One region of the Variovorax sp. PBL-H6 genome, then DNA from elsewhere that is predicted to be linked to it. Evidence: predicted binding sites of a transcription regulator. Region 1 holds the regulator's gene; the other holds the start of a gene.
The links. Region 1 encodes FNR, which switches genes on or off when oxygen is low (the NO sensors DNR and NnrR bind a similar motif). Its sites were predicted from a motif close to TTGATNNNNATCAA; they were not measured.
Positions count from the first base shown of each region.

Region 2: clpB (ATP-dependent chaperone ClpB) is a predicted target of FNR. The motif match lies at 5,300-5,313, and genes of this name have one in related genera.

Region 1 covers NZ_LR594659.1:3,040,268-3,050,949, reverse strand. Annotated here, with positions in the region: gene G3W89_RS14305 (bifunctional aminoglycoside phosphotransferase/ATP-binding protein) at 1-495, opposite strand, end outside; gene G3W89_RS14300 (Crp/Fnr family transcriptional regulator) at 576-1,307, opposite strand; gene G3W89_RS14295 (hypothetical protein) at 1,442-2,227, shown strand; gene G3W89_RS14290 (sulfite exporter TauE/SafE family protein) at 2,232-2,996, opposite strand; gene fnr (fumarate/nitrate reduction transcriptional regulator Fnr) at 3,143-3,859, shown strand; gene G3W89_RS14280 (hypothetical protein) at 3,840-4,085, opposite strand; gene G3W89_RS14275 (FixH family protein) at 4,091-4,375, opposite strand; gene ccoG (cytochrome c oxidase accessory protein CcoG) at 4,417-5,856, opposite strand; gene ccoP (cytochrome-c oxidase, cbb3-type subunit III) at 5,864-6,778, opposite strand; gene G3W89_RS14260 (cbb3-type cytochrome oxidase subunit 3) at 6,788-6,925, opposite strand; gene ccoO (cytochrome-c oxidase, cbb3-type subunit II) at 6,937-7,563, opposite strand; gene ccoN (cytochrome-c oxidase, cbb3-type subunit I) at 7,572-9,014, opposite strand; gene ccoS (cbb3-type cytochrome oxidase assembly protein CcoS) at 9,079-9,216, opposite strand; gene G3W89_RS14240 (heavy metal translocating P-type ATPase) at 9,216-10,682, opposite strand, start outside.
Region 2 covers NZ_LR594659.1:3,719,331-3,730,012, forward strand. Annotated here, with positions in the region: gene G3W89_RS17560 (hypothetical protein) at 1-134, shown strand, start outside; gene G3W89_RS17565 (hypothetical protein) at 305-577, shown strand; gene G3W89_RS17570 (universal stress protein) at 630-1,460, opposite strand; gene G3W89_RS17575 (BON domain-containing protein) at 1,717-2,370, shown strand; gene clpB (ATP-dependent chaperone ClpB) at 2,588-5,221, opposite strand; gene G3W89_RS17585 (hypothetical protein) at 5,338-5,742, opposite strand; gene G3W89_RS33575 (YgaP family membrane protein) at 5,769-6,119, shown strand; gene G3W89_RS17595 (flavodoxin family protein) at 6,279-6,806, shown strand; gene G3W89_RS17600 (thymidine phosphorylase family protein) at 6,856-8,361, opposite strand; gene G3W89_RS17605 (MBL fold metallo-hydrolase RNA specificity domain-containing protein) at 8,376-9,728, opposite strand; gene G3W89_RS17610 (universal stress protein) at 9,813-10,682, shown strand, end outside.

The DNA.
Region 1 (10,682 bases):
CTCCGGTCCGCCGTACGCCGACGCCGGCGAGACGACCTGCGCACCCTCATGAAAGATGGCGAGCTCCCGCGCGAACTGCTCCAGCAGACCCTCTTCCAGCTGCCCGGCCGGGAGCAGGCGGCGCAGCAGCGCATCTTCGGGAAACCGCCGCATGCAGACGGCGAAATCGATGGGGTGGTCGTCGTCGCCGATGTGCGGCGCCTCGATCGTGCCGCACACCGCCACGACGCCGACATACAGCGACGGCGCGAGACGGCGGTTGAGCCGCACCTCCTCCTCGCAGAAGTGCTTGCGCGACGCCAGCGTGCCGAAGTCGACGAAGCCCAGCGAGACCGGCTTCTTCAGCTTGTAGGCATATTCCGCCGTCAGCAGCACCCAGGAAATGTGCGTCTCGACGAGCGAGACGGCCTGGCCCGTGTCCGATTCCAGGCGTTCGCGCAAGGCCGTGACCAGCCTGCGATGCACGGCGACGGCAGCCGGATCTGGCGATTTCATCCCGGCAGTGTGCACGGACTTGTGCATTGCGTGGCCCTACTCGCGCCGCGGGCGCAACGGTCCGCCGGCCGAGGCATGTCTCAATGCATCGCCGCAGCTTCCATCGGCGCCGCGATGTGCTGGATGAAGCTCGTCAGCGCCTCCACCTTCGGAATGTGGATGTCGCGCCGCCCCTTCTCCATGAAGCGGATCACGTCGCCGCGCGCCAGTCGCGAAAACGCACGGCTCACGGACTCCAGCGTCATCCCCAGGTAGTTGCCGATCTCGGCACGTGTCATGTGGAGCGTGATCTGATCGGTGCGCAACCCGCGCTGCGCGAGCGCGTCGGCCCAGTAGCGCAGGAAGCCCGCAACGCGCGCGTCCGCGGGCAAGGTGCAAAGCGAGAGAAGCGATTCGTGATCGCGCGTGAGCTCGCGGCTCATGGCCTCGTGCAGCGCGGTCAGCAACGCCGGGGTGCGAAGGGCAGCCTGGAGCAAGGCGTCGTAGCGGATCGCCCAGACCTCGCCGGTGTCCATGGCGATCGCGTCGCAGCCGTAGCGCCCTGCGGCGATGCCGTCCAGGCCCAGCCAGTCGCCCTTGAAGTGGAGCCCGACCACCTGCTCGCGCCCTTCGCCGGAGAGGTTGACCATCTTGAAGAAGCCGGAGTTGATCACGTAGAGGCAGGCGAACGGCTGCCCCACCTGGTAGACCGAGTCGCCCGTTCGCACGATGCGCCTGTGGATGGCGACGTTGCTCTCCAGCAGCTCCAGGGCATTCGCGATGCGCTGGGCGCCGGAGGGGGTGGACTTTGGGGGCGAGATGGCTTGGGTCATTGCATGTTCCTCGGATCGATGACCGAAGCTTAGAAAGGCACTGCAACCGGAGCGCCAATGCGACGGCCGCCTCGGTAACAGTGGGTGAACGCCGTGTGTCAGATCGGTATCAGCGCCTGCCAAGACGACAAACATTGACGGGCATCAAGCCCGGCGCGGCGGCAAGCCCTACCTTTGCCTTTGTGAAGTCCGCCCTCTTTGATCCTCATGTCCAGGCGCCGCTGCGCGAGCCGTTGCTCGCCAAGAGCATTTTCGAGACCTTCGTTGCGGTCGATCGCCTGCGTGCGGGCGCCCGTGCGGGCGCCCTCGGCCACCCGCTGCGCGGCAAGAACCTGGCGCTGCTGCTGGGGCCGGATTCGGGCGCGGAGGTCCCTGTGCTCCGGCGCGCAGCGCAGGACCTGGGCGCCCGCGTGGCAGAGCTTCGATTCACCGCTCCCGCGGACCCCGGAGCGCCCGCGCGCGACGACGTCCGCGTGCTGGCGCGCATGCTGGGCCGCATGTACGACGCCGTCGACTGCGGGCACCTGCCGCCCGCAGCGGCGCGCCAGGTCGAGCAGGACGCGGCCGTGCCGGTCTACCGTGGCCTGGCGCTGGACGATCATCCCGCCCGTGTCGTGGCGGACCTGATGACGCTGCGCGAGCAGCGCTCGCCGCCCGGGGCGTCGATCCTGTTCCTCGGCGACCCCTCCACCGTGCGGGGCCGCCGCTTCGTCGCAGCCGCCCGGGAGGCGGAGTTCGACGTGCGGATCGCCGGCCGCGGACAGTCCACGCGCGACGACGCGACCTTCCTCGTGGATGCCACGCACTCCCCGCACTGGTCGCTGCTGGCATCTGCCTGCCCTGTCGACGAGGCCCGGCGTGCGGAAAATCACCGCAGCGTGATCCAGGCCGTGCTGCTGGATACGATCGTCAAGGGCTGAGCCCTCAGCCGCACCAGAGCTCGATCTGGTGCCTCAGGTCGATGCTCAGCGCCTGCAGGGACATCAGCGCCAGCAGCGTGCCGGCGAGACGGGTTCCCCATGTGCCGCGCAGCAGCCCGGCGCCCCGGCCCAGGTGCTGCCACAGCCATGGCGCCGCCATCAGCGATACGCCGCTGCCCGCGGCGAAGAGCGCCATCACCCATGCGCCTTGCAAGGGGCCATTGGCCAGGCTTGCGAGCATCAGTGCCGAGTAGAGCAGTCCGCAGGGCATGGAGACCCACAAGGCGCCGATGGCGAGCAGGCCGGGCGCCGAGCCCGATGCCGGCCGCAGACGCATCGCGAGCGAGCGCCCGATGCGGCTCGCCCACAGCGGCTGGCGACCCAGCGCGGCCAACAGCAACCCCCAGGCCAGGACGAACACATGCAGCAGCACCCAGAGCGGGCGCAGCGCCGCCACCTGCTCGCTCGCCAGGGCCAGGCCCTGCGCCGCGACCGCGGCAAGCGCGCCGGCCGCCGCATAGCCGGCGATTCGACCCGCATGGAACAGCCATGGCGCGGACGCCCCTCGCACGCCTGCACGCGGCAGCGTCGCGACGCCCCCGCCTTCAGGCGCGCGGACGATCCGGATCACGCCGGCGCAGGCCGCACCGCACATGGCCACGCAATGCGGACCTCCAGCCAATCCCATCAGGAGTGCGGTGCCTGCAAGTGCCGTCTGCATGTTCAGGCCGGCCCGCGCCGCGGCAGCGCCGGCGACGAGGCGGTACAAGGATCGAGGGCAAGAGATGAATTCATCGCGACGGCCAGGGCGGGCAATGGATCACTATGCCGGCAGGCCGGCCTGCGGCCCTTGATGTGCATCAACCCGGCACCACCCGCCGCAGCCCAGAATCGGCGAAAACTTCATCGCCCTTCATGAAAGCCCAGAACATCAAGGTCTCCTGCTCGAGCTGCACCCTGCGCGAGCTCTGCATGCCGGCCGGGCTGGAGCCGGATGAGCTGAAGCGCATCGACGAGCTCGTTTCCACGCGACGCAAGGTGAGGCGTCGCGAGACCTTGTTTCGCAACGGCGAACGCTTCACTTCGCTCTACGCGATTCGCTCCGGCTTCTTCAAGACCCGCGTGGCCAGCGAGGACGGGCGCGACCAGGTCACCGGCTTCCAGATGGCGGGCGAGATCATCGGACTCGACGGCATCGTCAACGAACAGCACACCTGCGACGCCGTCGCGATCGAGGACGCCGAGGTCTGCGTGCTGCCCTTTCACCGCCTCGAGGCGCTGTCGCGCGATGTCAAGGCGCTGCAGCGCCACGTGCACCAGATCATGAGCCGTGAAATCGTGCGCGAGCACGGCGTGATGCTGCTCCTGGGCAGCATGCGGGCCGAGGAGCGGCTTGCGGCCTTCCTGCTGAACCTGGTGCAGCGGCTGCACGCGCGCGGCTTCTCGCAGTCGGAGTTCATCCTTCGCATGACCCGCGAGGAGATCGGCAGCTACCTGGGCCTCACGCTCGAAACGGTGAGCCGCACGCTTTCGAAGTTCATGACCGACGGCATCGTCGAGATCGACCAGCGCAAGGTGCGCATCGTCGATCCGGAAGCGCTGCGGCGCATCGTCAACCCTCCTGGCTGTTGATCTCCTTCGCCCCTCTCGTCAGCAGCAGCGTCAGTGCACTTGCGCCGGCCGCCAGCATCCAGAAGACGAAGAAGCCGCCTGTGTAAACCGCCTGGCGAGACAGGCCGATGGCTTCGCCGCGCCAGTGAAGATCGATCGGGTCGACCAGCGCGAAGACCAGCAGCTCGGTGGCGCAGGCCAGCAGGAAGGCGGGCCAGAGAATCGACATCCAGTTCTGCATCTTCATGATGTTCAGCGCCGGGGCGCGGGCACGTCGGAGTCCGGCGTCGCCGCGTGATTGCGTCCGGCCAGCGCCGGCAGCAGCTTCTTGTCGGCAGGGGCCCTGTCGATCTCGATGCCGCGGCGGGAATAGTCCGGCTCGATCACCGGATCGGGTGTTCGCACGGCGAGCCAGAGTGTGAGGAAGCTCGCGGCGACGACGATGGCTGGCCCCGCCATCACCATCCAGAGCAGCGGAAAGCGCCACCAGGCTGCGGCTGCCTCGGGAGTTGGCGAAATCGTCGTGTGGTCGTTCATCGAGCTCTCCTGGAGATTCGGATTCTGGTCGTGCGGAACATTCAACGGGGCACCAGGAAGACGGCCTTCTCCGACACCTGCGCGCTGCCGTCCATCGAGCGCACGTCGAAGTGCACCGGGTGGGAGCCGGCCGCCGCGCTGCCATACGGCAGCTGCAGCCGCACCGCGACCCAGCGCGACTGCGCGGGTCCCACTTCGACCGGATCGGCCGGCGACACGCCCAGCCCCTCCAGGCCGTGCGCCTCGACCCGATAGCGCTGCGGCCGCTCGGTCGCGTTCATGATTTGCAGCCGGTAGACGTTCTCGAGCTGCCCGCCCTCCACGATGCGTGCGAGCGAGGCGCGGTCGCGCACCACGTCGACCTTCAGCGGCGTGCGCACGACCAGGCTCGCGAGCAGCCCGACGGTCAATGCCATCAGCACCGAGGCGTAGATCAGCACCCGTGGGCGCAGGACCCGGCGCAGCACCTGGGCGCGCGTCCACCGGCCGGCCATCCCGTTCTGCGTCGCATACCGGATCAGGCCACGCGGGCTCGCCATCTTGTCCATGACGGTGTCGCAGGCGTCCACGCACAGGCCGCAGCCGATGCACTCGTACTGCAACCCCTGGCGGATGTCGATGCCGGTCGGGCAGACCTGCACGCACAGCGTGCAGTCGATGCAGTCGCCGACGCCGAGGGATCGCGCGTCGCTGCCCTTCGCCCGCAAACCGCGGGGCTCGCCGCGCGCGGCGTCGTAGCTCACGATCAGCGTGTCGCGATCGAACATGGCGCTCTGGAAGCGCGCATAGGGGCACATGTACATGCAGACCTGCTCGCGCATGAAGCCGGCATTCCCGTAGGTCGCAAAGCCGTAGAAGAAGACCCAGAAGACCTCCCACGAGCCCATGCGGGTCTGCAGGAACTCGAGGCCCAGTTCGCGGATCGGCGTGAAATAGCCGACGAAGGTGAAGCCGGTCCACAGCGCGATGCCGAGCCAGATGATGTGCTTGAACCACTTCTTGACCAGCTTCTCCAGCGAGAACTCGCCCTCGTCCAGCCGCATGCGCGCAACGCGATTGCCCTCGATCTTGTGCTCGACCCACATGAAGATCTCGGTGTAGACCGTCTGGGGACACGCATAGCCGCACCAGAGCCGCCCCGCCACCGCGGTAAAGAGGAACAGCGAGAGTGCCGAGATCACCAGCAGCCCGGTGAGGTAGATCAGGTCCTGTGGGTACAGCACCAGGCCGAGGATGTAGAAGCGCCGGGCCCCGAGGTCGAACAGCACGGCCTGGCGCTGGCCCCACTCGAGCCACGGCAGGCCGTAGAAGACGAGCTGCGTCAGGAACACCACCGCCCAGCGCCATCGCGCGAAGATGCCGCGAACCGTGCGAGGGTAGATCTTCTGGTGTGCGGCAAAAAGCCCGCCGCCCTCCTGCGTCGCGGCGATCGGGATCACCTTGCGCGCGGGCCGGACGGGTACTGGAGCGGTTTCCTGCATGGCGCGCCTACGGAGCCACCACGGCCTTGTTCGACAGGCCCCAGACGTAGGAGGCCAGCACATGGATCTGCGCCTCGGTCAGCCGGCCCTGCTGCGCCGGCATCTGGTTGGTCCTGCCGGTGTTGATGATCGAGATGATCGCCTCCTGCCCGTAGCCGTGCAGCCAGACCCGGTCGGACAGGTTGGGCGCGCCCAGCGCCGGATTGCCGGTTCCCCCGACCCCGTGGCAGGCCGCGCAGGCGCTGAACTTGGGCTTGCCCAGGCCGGCACGCACCGAGTCGTGCGGGCTGCCCGACAGGCTCAGCACGTAGTTGGCAACGTTCTTGACGTCCTCGGGCGTGCCCACCACGGCCGCCATCGGCGGCATGACGCCGGTTCGCCCGTGGGTGATCGATTCCTTGATCTTCTCGGGCGTGCCCCCGTGCAGCCAGTCGCCGTCGGTCAGGTTCGGAAACCCTTTGCTGCCGCGCGCATCCGAGCCGTGGCACTGTGCGCAGTTGTTGAGGAAGAGGCGCTCGCCGATCGCCATTGCCGCCGGCGCGCCGGACACGCGCTCGGCGGGCATCGCCATATAGGCGGCATAGACCGGCTCGAGCTCGCGGGCGGCGCGGGCCTGGTCCTTCGTGTACTCGCTCTCGGTGCTCCACGCGAGCTCGCCCTTGTAGCTCCCGAGCCCCGGGTAGGCCACCAGGTAGGCCAGGCCGAAGACGATGGTGATGACGAAAAGGCCCACCCACCAGCGCGGCATGGGATTGTTGGCCTCGCGCAGGTCCTCGTCCCACACATGCCCCGTGGTGCTGCCCTCCCCCTTCGTGGTCGGGGCGCGGGCCACCAGCCACAGGAGCACTCCGCACAGCACGATGCTGACCAGCGTGCCGACGGCCACGTAGTTCGACCAGAAGTCGTTGAAAAAGTCGCTCATGGAGGTCTCTCAGTCCTGTTCGAGGAGGAGCCGGCCCGCTTCTTCGAAGGCCTTCGCGCGACGGCGCGAAAAAGTCCACACGAGAATGCCGACGAAGGCGGCGAAGGAGGCCAGCGTGGCCACGATCCGCAAGGTGGTGATGTCCATCTGCATGCTCCCTACTTGAGCGCGAGGCCCAGCGACTGGAGATAGGCGACCAGCGCGTCCATCTCGCTCCTGCCCTTGACCTCGGCCGGCGCCGCGGCGATCTGAGCGTCGGTGAAAGGCACGCCGACGCGTCGCAGTGCGCGCATATGCGTCTCGGCCTCGGCGCCATCGAGCGGCGCCTTCTCGAGCCAGGCGTAGGCCGGCATGTTCGATTCGGGCACCAGGTCGCGCGGATTGGTCAGGTGGATGCGATGCCACTCGTCGCTGTACTTGCCGCCCACGCGCTGGAGGTCGGGGCCGGTGCGCTTGCTGCCCCACTGGAACGGGTGGTCGTACACGAACTCGCCCGCCACCGAGTAGTGGCCATAGCGCAGCGTTTCCGCGCGGAACGGCCGGATCATCTGCGAGTGACAGTTGTAGCAGCCCTCGCGCACGTAGATGTCGCGGCCCAGCACCTGCAGCGGCGTCGGCGGCTGCATGCCCGCCACCGCCTGCGTGGTCGATTTCTGGAAGAACAGCGGCACGATCTCGACCAGGCCGCCGATGGCGACGACCAGCAGGATCAGCACGACCATCAGGAAGTTGTTGGTCTCGATCTTCTCGTGCGAGAAGCCGGACTGGGAATTGCTCGAGCTCATGGGTTTCCTCAGGCGTGTGCAGCGATGGCGGGCAACGGAATGGCGGAGCGTGCCGAGCGGCCGGAGAGCACGGTCATCCAGACGTTCCATGCCATGACCAGCATGCCGCCCAGGTAGAGCACGCCGCCGAGCATGCGCACCACGTAGTACGGGTACGTGGCCTTGACGCCCTCGACGAAGGTGTAGGTGAGCGTGCCGTCGGCATTGACGGAGCGCCACATCAGGCCCTGCATCACGCCGGCGATCCACATGGCCGCGATGTAGAGCACGATGCCGACGGTGGACATCCAGAAGTGCAGCTCGATGGCCTTGACGCTGTGCATCTCGGTGCGGCTGTACATGCGCGGGATCAGGTAGTAGAGCGAACCCATCGAGATCAGCCCGACCCAGCCGAGCGCGCCGGCATGCACGTGGCCCACGGTCCAGTCGGTGTAGTGCGAGAGCGCGTTGACCGTCTTGACCGACATCATCGGTCCCTCGAAAGTCGCCATGCCGTAGAACGAGAGCGCCACGATCAGGAAGCGAAGGATCGGGTCGGTGCGCAGCTTGTGCCAGGCGCCCGACAGCGTCATCACGCCGTTGATCATCCCGCCCCAGCTCGGGGCCAGCAGGATCAGCGAGAACACCATGCCGATCGACTGCGTCCAGTCCGGCAGCGCGGTGTAGTGCAGGTGGTGCGGGCCGGCCCACATGTAGGTGAAGATCAGCGCCCAGAAGTGCACGATCGAGAGCCGGTACGAATACACCGGCCGGCCGGCCTGCTTGGGGATGTAGTAGTACATCATCCCCAGGAAGCCCGCCGTGAGGAAGAAGCCGACGGCGTTGTGGCCGTACCACCACTGCACCATCGCGTCCTGCACGCCGGCATAGGCCGAGTAGCTCTTCATCCAGCCGGCCGGTATCGCCGCGCTGTTCACGATATGCAGCAGCGCCACCGCGAGGATGAAGGCGCCGTAGAACCAGTTGGCCACGTAGATGTGGCGGACCTTGCGCGTGCCGATGGTGCCGAAGAACACGACGGCATAGGCCACCCACACCAGCGCGATCAGGATGTCGATCGGCCATTCGAGCTCGGCGTACTCCTTGCCGCTGGTGTAGCCCATGGGCAGGCTGATGGCGGCGGCGACGATCACCGCCTGCCACCCCCAGAAGACGAAGGACGCCAGCCCCGGCGCGAACAGGCGGACCTGGCACGTGCGCTGCACCACGTGGAAACTCGTCGCCATCAGCGCGCAGCCGCCGAAGGCGAAGATCACCGCGTTGGTGTGCAGTGGCCGCAGGCGGCCGTAGCTGAGCCAGGGAATGCCGAAGTTGAGCTCCGGCCATGCCAGCTGCGACGCGATGATCACGCCGACCAGCATGCCGACGACGCCCCAGACCACCGACATGAGGGCAAACTGCCGCACGACGGTGTCGCTGTAGACGGCTGTGGAGGGATTCGATGGTTGCATCTTGGTGGCCTTGTCGTGGAGCAGCCAGTGTCCCGGCGCCGCAGGGCGGCCGGCTTGATGCAGATCAATCGTTGCGCAGAATGCGCTCGCCTTCGGTTTCGATGTCGTCGAATTGGCCACGCTCGATCGCCCACCAGAGACCGCCCAGGATCACCAGCACGAGCACGACCGAGAACGGGACGAGCAGGAAGAGGATGTCCATCAGCCTGCGCTCCCCGCCGGCCTGGCCAGGCGCGCCGCGTTGAGCACCACCACCAGCGAGCTCGCCGCCATGCCGAGCCCGGCGAGCCAGGCCGGCAGCCAGCCCGCCAGCGCCATCGGCACGCACAGCGCGTTGTAGCCGGCCGCCCACCAGAGGTTCTGGCGCACGACGCGAAGCGTGCGGCGTGCCTGCGCGATGGCCTGAGGGATGGCCGCGAGCGAATCGCCCAGCACCACGAAATCGGCGCGCGCCTGCGCCAGGGGGACCGCAGCGCCCACGGCGAAGGACGCGTGGGCATGCGCGAGCACCGGGCCGTCGTTGAGGCCATCGCCGACCATCGCGACGCGCCCACCCCGCGCCTGCAGCGCCTGCAGCACGCGCAGCTTGGCCTCGGGCGTGCAGTCGCCCTGGAACGTGCCGATGCCCGCGCGCCGCGCGACCTCCTGCGCGGCGGCGGCGCGGTCGCCGGAGAGCAACTGCACGGCCAGGCCCTGCCCCCGCAGCGCGGCCACCACGTCGACGGCATCCGGGCGCAGCTCCTCGGCCAGCACGAAGCTTGCGATCCAGCCCTGCGCGTCGCTCAGGTGCACCTGCGCCGCTTCGACGTCCAGCGGATCGACCACGCAGAAGGCCGCCGAACCCAGGCGCAGCGAGCGAGCCGGGCCGCCTGCATCGCCTGGACGGCGCAGCCGGCCCTCGAATCCCATGCCGCTGTATTCCGTGGCGCTCAGAAGTTCCCAGGCCGGCGGCGAGCGGAACTGCGCACGCCATGCACTGACCAGCGCGCGAGCGGCCGGATGCAGCGACTGCGCCCCGAGGGCGGCGGCGAGCTCGACTGCGTCGCCGGGCCGCAGGCCTTGGCGGCAATAGACACGCTCCAGCCTGGGCGTGTCGCTCGTCAGCGTTCCGGTCTTGTCGAACACCACGGTGTCCACCGATGCCAACGCTTCCAGTCCCTGGAGATTGCGCACCATCACGCCGCCGCGCGCGAGGGCGCCGGCGCTCGCAAGCATGGCCGCCGGCGTGGCGAGCGATAGCGCGCAAGGGCAGGTCACGATGAGCACCGCCACCGCGACCATCAACGCGCGGCCGGGATCGGCCTGCCACCAGAACGCAGCGGCGAGCGCAGCCGCGGCCATCACCGCCAGCAGGAAGGGCCGCGCCGCACGGTCCGCCAGCCGGGCGAGCCGCGGCTTCTGCAGCGAGGCGCTCTCCATCAAGGCGACGATCTGCGCGAAGCGCGTGCCCTGCCCCACCGATTCGACCTGCACCTGGACCGCCGACGAGAGGTTGTGGCTGCCGGCCAGCACCCGCGCGCCGCAGGGGCGCGGCACCGGGCGCGATTCGCCGGTCAGCAGGGCCTCGTCGGCCGTGGTGTCGCCGGCGGTCACGATGCCGTCCGCCGGGAAGGCCTCGCCCGGCAGCACGCGCACGACGTCGCCGGGCACGAGCCGCCGCACCGCGAC
Region 2 (10,682 bases), 680 kb from region 1:
TCGATCGCTTGCTCACAGCGGGCTCGGTCGCCGTGTTCGGCGCCTCGAGCCGCCGCATGGCAAGCGTCGCTCTCACGGCCTTTGCAGATGCACATTCACCGGTGGCCTCCTTGCCGCAGCCGTTCGGGATTTGATCTTCATCAAACCCCTGTCGCCTGAGTGTTCGATACTGCCGCGAAGGAGTTCGATGATGAAAACCACCCTTCTTGTCGCTGCAACGATTGTGCTCGGGGGCTGTGCATCTCAGTCCACGATGCATCACCCAATGGCGACGCACGGCCCAGCCGCTCGTTACGACCAACAGATGATGAAGATGCACGAGATGCATCAGAAGATGATGGCCGCGAAGACGCCCGAAGAACGGCAGGCCCTGATGGCCGAGCACATGCAGGCCATGCAAGGCGGCATGTCGATGATGTGCGAGATGGGCGGCGACGCCACGGGCACGGGCACGGGCATGGGCATGGGCATGCAGGCAGGCAGCTCTGCCGACATGGCAAGGCGCTGCATGGACATGAAGGACATGACAACCGAGATGATGCGGGATCGCGAGGCGCCGACACGGCCCGCCCGGTGAGGCGGTGGCCCTGCCGGGAAGGAGCGTCCCTCCGCAGACGCCTGCACGGGCGTCAATGGGCGACCAGCACCGGCACCGTCATGTGCGCGAGGACCTCTCGCGTAACGCCGCCCAGCACCCTCTCGCGCAGACGCGAGTGCCCGTATCCACCCATGACGACGAGATCGGCACCCACGTCCGAGACTCGCGAGAGCAACGCGTCCGAAGTGTCGATCTCCGTGACATGCTGCTCGACTGTCGCATGCACGCCATGGCGCTGCAGCCAGCGGGTCATCTCCGGAATCAGCAGGTCATCTCCCTGGCCCGAAGCCGTGCGCCGGAACGAAACGAGGGTGACCCGGCGCGCATGCGTCAGCAGCGGCAGGGCTTCGCGCATTGCCACGGCGGCGGCGCGGGAGCCGTCCCATGCCATGAGGACGTTCTGCCCCACCTCCGCGAACTTGCCGGCGTAAGGCACCACGAGCACCGGCCGGCCTGCGTCGAGCATCACCCGGGACACGAGTCCGCGCACCGGCAGATCAGACTCGCCCGCGCGGTCCTCCTGGCCCACGACGACGAGGTCGCTCGATCGCCCGTGCGCAATGAGCGAGTCGATGGTCGTGCCGTCTGTTTCACGAACTTCGTACGATGTCGATCCCACATGGGCCGAGAAGGCGTCACTGATCGCTTGCGCACGTTGCCGCAGGTATCTGGCGGACTCCGCGATGTAGTCGGTCATGCCCGTGGGAAGCGCATCTGCTGGAACCGTGCCCTCCAGCAAGCCGCTGGGCAGCAGCCCGATCAGATGGGCGCCCTGCGTCCTGGCGATGCCGTGCGCGACATCGACGCGGGCACTGCACCTGTCGGTATGGTCCAGGTGAACGAGGATGGTCTTGATGTTCATGACTCGATGTCCCTTCTCGACATGTGCACCCGGCAAGATGGCGCGGTGCAGCGATCTTCGCGGTGAAGGCACCAGACAGCCTTGATGTTCATCAATGCCGAGGGCGACTTCTGGAGTCCGGCAGCCTCTTCGATTGCCAGCCCTCTTGATCCAGCGCAAGGCGCGGCTTTCCCGTACTTTCTACAGTGAGCCTATCGCCACCGCGCGTCGGAGCGCGCGATGGCAGTTCACTCCAAACCACCGCCGAGGACAGCTCATGAAACCCGATGCCATGCTGAGAAGCGATATCGTTGCCGAACTGAATTTCGATCCAGTCATCACTGCCACCGATGTCGGCGTGATCGTGAAGGACGGCGTGGTCACCCTGACTGGCTACCCGTCGAGCCATGCCGAGAAGCACGCCATCGAGCGCGCCGTGCAGCGGGTCAAGGGAGTGAAGGCAGTGGCGATAGAAATGCGGGTAAAGCTTCCCTCTGCTCATGAGCGTACCGACGTCGACATCGCCGCGGCAGCCGAGCACGCCCTCGAGTGGCACGTGCTGGTCCCCGAAGACAAGATCCATCCGATCGTGGAGAAAGGCTGGGTGACGCTCAGGGGCGAGGTCGAATGGGAGTACCAGCGCAGCGCTGCGGAGGTTGCCGTGCGCGACCTGCTCGGCGTCGCGGGTCTCACGAACCGCGTTGTGGTCAAGCCGAAGTTCACGCCCGCAGACATCGAAGAGCGGATTCGGACGGCGCTGGAGCGCCAGGCCGATGACGAGAGCCGTCATATCCACATCTCGGTCATGGGCAGCGATGTGTCCCTGCGCGGAAAGGTGCATTCCTGGGCCGAACGCAAGGCCGCCCAGGATGCAGCCTGGTCGGCACCTGGAGTGGCCAACGTGGTGAACAATCTGCTGGTGGGAGACTGACAAGCGCATCGCGGCACGAGCGGCTCAGCGCAGGCAAGTCTCCGCGGCATAGCGGCGCAACATTCGGTGGCTGCGCTGCGAGAACTCCGAGTGCCGCCGGGCGACGCCGTCGACCTGCCCGCCCAGGTCAAAGCCAGCCTTGTGCTGTTCAGCCGAACTTCACCCGCAAGCGCTCCGTCGGCTGCGGTGCTATTCGCCTCCGGAACGGCCGTGCGGGTCATGCAGTCTGGACTGAGGCAGCGTGAACTTCCAGCTCCTCAGCAGTGGAGAAAATGAACTTGCCGGGAGCCCGGATCGGGTCGGTCGTAACCACGATCGTGTCCTTCGGCCCGAAGGTGCCGTCGAGCAGCAGCTTCGACAGCGGGTTCTCGATGCGATGCTGGATCGCCCGCTTGAGCGGCCGAGCGCCGAACACCGGGTCGAAGCCCACCTTGGCGATCTCCGCCAGCGCCGCCGGCGAGACCTCGAGCGCAAGGTCCATCTTCGCGACGCGCTCCTGCAGCACCTTGAGCTGGATGGCAGCGATCGCCTCGATGTTCTTGGCGTCCAGCGCATGGAAGACCACGGTCTCGTCGATGCGGTTCAGGAACTCGGGGCGGAAGTAGTTCTTCAGCTCGCCCCACACCGCATCCTTGATCTCCTCGGCCGGGCGCCCCACCATCGACTGGATGATGGGCGAGCCGATGTTGCTGGTCATCACGATCACCGTGTTCTTGAAGTTCACGGTGCGGCCCTGGCCATCGGTCAGGCGGCCATCGTCGAGCACCTGCAGCAGCACGTTGAACACGTCCGGATGCGCCTTCTCGACCTCGTCGAGCAGCAGCACGCTGTAGGGCTTGCGGCGCACCGCTTCGGTCAGGTGGCCGCCCTCCTCGTAGCCGACGTAGCCCGGCGGCGCACCGATCAGGCGCGCGACCGAATGCTTCTCCATGAACTCGCTCATGTCGACGCGGATCAGGTGGTCCTCGCTGTCGAACAAGAAGCCCGCGAGCGCCTTGCACAGCTCGGTCTTGCCCACGCCGGTGGGGCCGAGGAAGAGGAACGAGCCCGTGGGGCGGTTCGGGTCCGACAGGCCCGAGCGCGAGCGGCGGATCGCGTTGGCGACCGCGCCGATGGCCTCGTCCTGGCCGACCACGCGCTCGTGCAGCTTGTCTTCCATCTGCAGCAGCTTGTCGCGTTCGCCCTGCATGAGCTTGGAGACCGGGATGCCGGTGGCGCGCGCCACCACCTCGGCGATCTCTTCGGCGCCAACCTGCGTGCGCAGCAGCGTGGGCGCGCTGGACTTGCCCTTGGTGGCCTCGGTGTCCTGCGCTTCCTTCAGGCGCTTCTCCAGGCCCGGCAGCTTGCCGTACTGCAGCTCGGCCACCTTGTTGAAGTCGCCCTTGCTGGTGAACTCGGCAATCTGGAACTTGATCTTGTCGATCTCCTCGCGCACATGCGCGCTGCCCTGGGCCTGCGCTTTCTCGGCCTGCCAGATCTCGTCGTAGTCGGCGATCTCCTTCTGCAACCGGGCGATCTCTTCCTCGATCAGGCCGAAGCGCTTCTGCGAGGCCTCGTCCTTCTCGCGGCGCACGGCCTCGCGCTCGATCTGCAGCTGGATCAGGCGGCGGTCGAGGCGGTCCATGACCTCGGGCTTGGAGTCCATCTCGATCTTGATCCTGGCGGCAGCCTCGTCGATCAGGTCGATCGCCTTGTCAGGCAGGAAGCGGTCGGTGATGTAGCGGTCGGAGAGCTCGGCCGCAGCGACGATGGCCGGGTCGGTGATGTCGACGCCGTGATGCACTTCGTACTTCTCCTGCAGGCCGCGCAGGATGGCGATGGTGGCCTCGACGCTGGGCTCGCCGACCAGGATCTTCTGGAAGCGGCGCTCCAGGGCGGCGTCCTTCTCGATGTACTTGCGGTACTCGTCGAGGGTGGTGGCGCCCACGCAGTGCAGCTCGCCGCGCGCGAGCGCGGGCTTGAGCATGTTGCCGGCGTCCATGGCGCCCTCGGCCTTGCCGGCGCCGACCATGGTGTGCAGCTCGTCGATGAAGACGATGGTCTGGCCCTCGTCCTTGGCGAGTTCGTTGAGCACGCTCTTGAGGCGCTCCTCGAATTCGCCGCGGTACTTGGCACCGGCGAGCAGGGCGGCCATGTCGAGGGAGAGCACGCGCTTGCCCTTGAGGGACTCGGGGACCTCGCCGGCGACGATGCGCTGGGCGAGGCCTTCGACGATGGCGGTCTTGCCGACACCGGGTTCGCCGATGAGCACGGGGTTGTTCTTGGTGCGGCGCTGCAGCACCTGGATGGCGCGGCGGATCTCCTCGTCGCGCCCGATCACGGGGTCGAGCTTGCCCAGGCGGGCACGCTCGGTGAGGTCGAGGGTGTATTTCCTGAGGGATTCGCGCTGGCCTTCGGCCTCGGGGCTGTTGACGCCCTGGCCGCCGCGCACCGCGTCGATGGCGGCTTCGACGGACTTGCGCGTCACGCCATGGCTGCGCGCGAGGTTGCCGATGTCGGCCTTGCTGTCGGCCAGGGCAAGCAGGAAGAGCTCGCCGGCGATGAACTGGTCGTTGCGCTTGATGGCCTCCTTCTCGGTGGCCTGCAGCAGCTTGCCCAGCTCGGGTCCGACCTGGACCTGGTCGTGGCCCTGCACCTGCGGCAGCCGCTTGATCGCCGCCTCGGCCGCATTGAGCAGGCCCGGCACGTTGGCGCCCGCACGCTCCAGCAGGGCGCGCGGCCCCTCGCCCTGGCGCAGCATGGCCACCAGCAGGTGGACCGGCTCGATGTAGGCGTTGTCGTTGCCCAGCGCGAGCGACTGCGCATCGGCGAGGGCTTCCTGGAATTTGGTGGTGAGTTTGTCTTGGCGCATAAATGACTCCGGTTTCCCGGGCATGCAGGAGATATCCCGGCGACGTCACGAGTCTGCGCCGACGAGCGCCTGCACCATCTGACGGAGATCAAACCATCGTTCGATCAGGCGATCCTCTACGGGCCTGCTTTCCTTGAAGGAGACGGCCGGTGGCTTTCGCCAAGCGGCATCTCGCGTCGGCCCGGGCCTTCCCAGCGAGAGGCGAATCCGCCCAGGCTTGCCGGCACGGTTGCACTCGGCAGCCGGTAGAACTCCTCGTTGAGATACCTGGCCACTTCGGCCACGTCATCATCGTTCCAACCGAGCGCTGCGTCTGCCTGCCAGCGCCAGACTTGAGCCCTGAGGCTGGTCCAGTCGGTGACGAGCTTTCGCTCTCGCCAATGAACCTGCTCGGTATGGCATGCGATGCAGTGGGTGGAATACAGCAGTTCGCCACGAGACTGAGCCAGGACCGGGAGCGACAGGCATGCACCGAGCAATAGGGTTGCCGTGGCGCCTGCAAGGATCAGTTCGCGAGCCATGTGGGTTTCTCCTGAAGCGTGAAGACATGCTAGGGACCGCACCTGCAGGGACGGTTGAGCTGTATCAAGCTTTCCTGCACGCCGAATCGAATCATTGCAAGACGGCACCAAAGCTTGATCTGGCGCAATGGCACCACACCCGCCAGAAAGCACCATCGGGCATTCACTGCTGCAAGGACCTCATCATGATTCGAAACATTGGAACCGTCGACAGGGTCATTCGGGTCGCCGCGGGCGCCGCGCTCGTCGTGCTGGCACTCGCGAGTGTGATTGGCGCATGGGGCTATCTCGGCGTGATTCCCTTGCTGACCGGGGCCCTCGGCAATTGCCCCGCCTACAAGCTCTTCGGCGTCAGCACTTGTCCGTCGAATACGTGAGGGCGCGATGCAGAGACTGCGGATCATCGTCGCATCGCTTGCGCTGCTCGGCGCCGCGGTGCTCTGGCTCGGATTCAAGGTGTTGATCCTCTGGTTGACCCGAGACTGACGGGCGAGCCAAAGCGTTTCAACAAGCGAGTCGCACTGTAGGAGGTTCCGATGAGCAAAGTCCTCGTGGTCGTCTATTCGCACACCGGCACCTCTCGTCGGCTTTCGGAGCAGCTCTGCAGCCAATTGGGGTGGCAGCTTGCCGAGATCGTCGAAGAACGCCCGCGCCGGGGCATCCTTGGCATCTGGCGATGCGTGCTGGATTCGCTCTTGCGACGGCGTCCCGCCATCCACTATGACGGACCGTTCCCAAGAAACTTCGACGCAGTCGTCCTGGTGTCGCCGATCTGGCTCGGTCGATTGGCCGGGCCGATGCGCAGCTTCATTGCGAGACGGAGGGACCATCTACCCGATGTCGCGACGATCTCGGTCGCCGGACGTACCGGAGATTTTTCGGCGGCCGCCGAGATGGCCGATCTCGTCGGCGAAGCGCCCATCATCAGTACGACATTCACCGCGCGAGAGATCGAGGACGGGACATGTACCGGCCGAATCCAGTTCTTCGGCGCCGCGCTCAATGGCGCCGAAGCGGCTCATGCAGCCGAGCGACGACGCATGCACTCCCCCATGATGGCTTGAGGCATTGTTCTCGATCACGCTCGGCAGCCCCTCTGACGCAGCGCATGGGTCATTGCCGTGCATCGATGTGCACGATCGGCAACTGCGATCGAACGAAGCTCAAGGCGTATTGCAGCGCGCCCAGGCTCTCGGCGTGCAAGGCGAACAAGGGTTGTCCGAGATCCACCCGGTCCTGCAAGCGAACATGCATCGTCGCCCCCGCCGCCGGATCGCGCGGCGCGCCGGCCAGTTTTGCCGCGCGCGTCAGGAGCCGGGTGTCGATGGCCGACACCAGGCCGCCCACCGGCGCACACACCTCGTGAGAATGCGCCGACCCGGGAGGCACGCGCATGCCGCCCTGTGCCTCGCAGATCGCGATGAACTTGGCGAGTGCTCGCCCGTCGTCCAGCACCGCCCGAGCCATGCGCACACCTGAGCCCGCTTCGCTCCGGCCCGCCATTTCCAGGATGCCTCCGGCGAGCAGCAGTGCACGTTCGCGCAGGTCCGACGGCGCATCGGCGCGGCGCTCGAGCACGGCCATGACGTCCATGGCTTCCAAGGCCGGACCGATACCGCGTCCCACCGGTTGGGTGCCGTCGGTGAGCTGGATCCGCACCTGGAGACCGAGCGCCGCACCTACGGACACCATGCTGCGCGAAAGCAGTCCGGCTGCCTCCACGCTGCGCAACTTGGTCAGGGGTCCGACCGGGAGGTCGATCAGCACACGCTGCGAACCCGCCGCGATCTTCTTCGACAGAATCGACGCCACCAACAAGCCTTCGCTGTCGAGGTTCAGCGGGCGCTCCACGCGTATGAGCATGTCGTCGGCGGGACTGATGCGCGCAGTGCCGCCCCACGCGATACAGCCTCCCTCGCGTTCCACGACGCGGCGCATCGAAGCCACGTCCAGTTCGACTGGTGCGAGTGTCTCCATTGCGTCGGCCGTGCCAGCCGCCGAAGTGATCGCACGCGAGGAAGTCTTCGGCATCGTTACGCCACATGCGGCGACGATGGGTACCACCAGCAATGTGGTCCGGTTCCCCGGCAGTCCGCCGATGCAATGCTTGTCCATGACGGGCGATACCCCCCAGTCGAGGCGCTCGCCGATGTCGACCATCGCCCGCGTCAATGCCACCGTCTCGTCGAAGTCGAGCCCCCCGCCAGCGCAGATGGTCACGAAGGAGGCAAGATGAATGTCGGCGAGCCGGCCAAGGCTCACGTCTTCCATCAGCGGGCGCAGCGCCCCGTAGTCGAACTTCACGCCATGGACCTTGGCGCGCAGGTGCGCCAGCGAATCCTGCAGCGGTGGATGGCGGACCTCCACCTCGTCCCCGCTGGCAGCCCCTAGCAGCGTCCAGGCGGCCTCCGACAGGGCGATCTCGTCATGCCGCAGCCACTCGTCGGTGACATGATGGAGGATCGCAAGCAGGTGGCGGGCGCCGGCGAGCACCTCGACCTGCGCTTGCGACTGGAATCCTTCGGCCCGGCAGACATCGCAATCGCTGCGCATGTAGACCACCGGCTGCTGGTAGGTGTCGATGCCGGCGCGTCGGGCCCGCAGGCGATTGGCGACCACGCGAGATCCGTCCTTCAAAGCGCCCGGCCTTCCCGATAGATCGGCACGCTCGTCGGCCAGCCATGGCGCTCCTCGATGGCCAGCCGCAGAGCATCGGCTGCCACCGGCTCGCCATGGGTGACAAACACCTGCCGGGGCTGCGGCAGCGCGCCAATCCAGGCGAGCAGCTGATCACGGTCGGCATGGGCCGACAGAGTGTCGAGGTTGGCCACCTCGGCGCGGACCGGCACGTAGGCGCCGTGGATCTTGATGGCCTCCGCGCCGCCGAGCAGCGCCGCGCCGCGCGTACCGGCTGCCTGGAAGCCGGCGAACAGGATCGTGTTCCTTGCTATCGGCGCATAGGTCTTCAGGTGATGCAGCACGCGGCCGCCGGTCGCCATGCCGCTGGCGGACACGATGATCGAGGGATAGCTCAAGTTGTTGAGCCGCTTCGAATCCTCGACGCTGTTGACGATGGTGACCTCCTTGCTCATGAGCGCGCATTGCTCGGCGCTGAGCCGGTGCTCATCCAGGTGATGCCGAAAGATCTGCGTGACGTCGGCCGCCATCGGGCTGTTCAGATAGACCGGCATGTCCGGAATGCGGTGCGCCTTCTTGAGCTGCTGAATGCAGTGCAACAGGGTTTGCGCACGCCCCACGGCGAAGGATGGGATGACGACGACGCCGCCCCGCGCCGCAGTCCTGTTGATCACCTCGGCCAGTGCCACGAGGGTGTCGGCCTCTCGGTGCCGACGGTCGCCGTAAGTGGACTCCACAACCACATAGTCCGCCGGTTCGGGAGCTTCCGGAGGGCGCATCATCAGGTCGTCGCTGCGTCCGAGATCGCCCGAGAAGAGAATGCTGCCGCCCGTCCAGGCGACGCGCACGCTGGCCGCGCCCAGGATGTGGCCCGCGCGCTTCAATCGCCAAGACCAGCCCGGCCATGGCGAATGCTCCTGGTCAAATGAAATGGGCTCGAAGCGCTTCAACGCCGCGCGGGCATCCTGCTCCGTGTAGAGCGGCAGCGCGGGCTTGTGCTTCGAATGCCCGTGCCGGTTCGCGAAATCGGCCCCCTCCTCCTGCAGCCGGCCCGAATCCGGCAACAGGAGTTCGCACAGCTCCAGCGTGGCCTGGGTGCAGAAGACCGGCCCCTTGAAACCGAGCTTGACCAGGCGTGGCACGAATCCGCTGTGATCCATGTGCGCATGGGTGAGCAGCACCGCATCGATCTTGGAGGCGTCGATGGGAAAGGCGTCCCAGTTTCGCAGCCGCAGCTGCTTCAGGCCTTGGAACAGGCCGCAGTCGACCATCAGCCGGCGCCCGTCGTGCTCCAGCAGGTATTTCGATCCGGTGACCGTGTCCGTACCGCCCAGAAATTCGATGCGCATGGGTTTCTCCTTCGTTGGGGGTGAGCTTGGCACTGGCGGCGCGGTCCGCCTTGATGCATGTCAAGCCGGACATGCACGCGCCGATTGATCCAGCGCAATGCGACGGCAGTGACCGGTTCTAAAGTAAAAGATGTTCAACTCCCTTCCACCATGCCTGATCCTTCGATGTCCATCCGTTCGATCCTGGTGCACCTCGACGGCAGCACGCATGCCGAGGCGAGGCTGCATTTAGGGCATCAACTGGCACAACTGCATGATGCGGTCCTCACCGCCCTGTTCGCGGTGACACCCCAGTACCTGCCGCTGCTCCCGCTCGAAGGGGACTCCCTGGCCAGCCGCATGGCCGGACGAATCGACCCGGGTCATCGCGCCCACGCGCACGAGCTCGTCGAGCGAGCGCGCTCATGGGGAAAGGTCTCGGTCGAGTGGCTGGAGCTGAGCGGAGAACCGGTCATCCCGAGCTTTGCACGTCGTGCAATGTCGGCCGATCTCCTGGTGCTCGGCCAGCGCGATCCTGCGGATGCCGCCGCCTTCGACGTGCCGGGCGACTTCGCAGAGGCAGTGATCATCGATGGTGGCCGCCCGGCGGTTGTCGTCCCGTTTGCAGGTTCCGCAACGCCACAGCCAAAGACGGTCCTCGTGGCGTGGAAGTCGACGCCGGAATGTGCCCGTGCCTTGGCTGCTTCCCTGCCCCTTCTGCGCGCTGCGAGCAAGGTCCATCTGGTCTGCGCGAGCGACAACGTCGACGAAGGATTCCCGGCGCCCGTGAAGCTGATCCCCTACCTCCACTTGCATGGGATCGACCACGTTCACGAGCACCGGCGGCTCGACGACAGTGGCGCCGGACGGGAAATCCTCGCCCTGGCATCCGAGACCGCCGCCGATTTGATCGTGATGGGGTGCTACGGACATACCCGGGCACGCGAGCTCGTCCTTGGGGGCGCGTCCCGGATC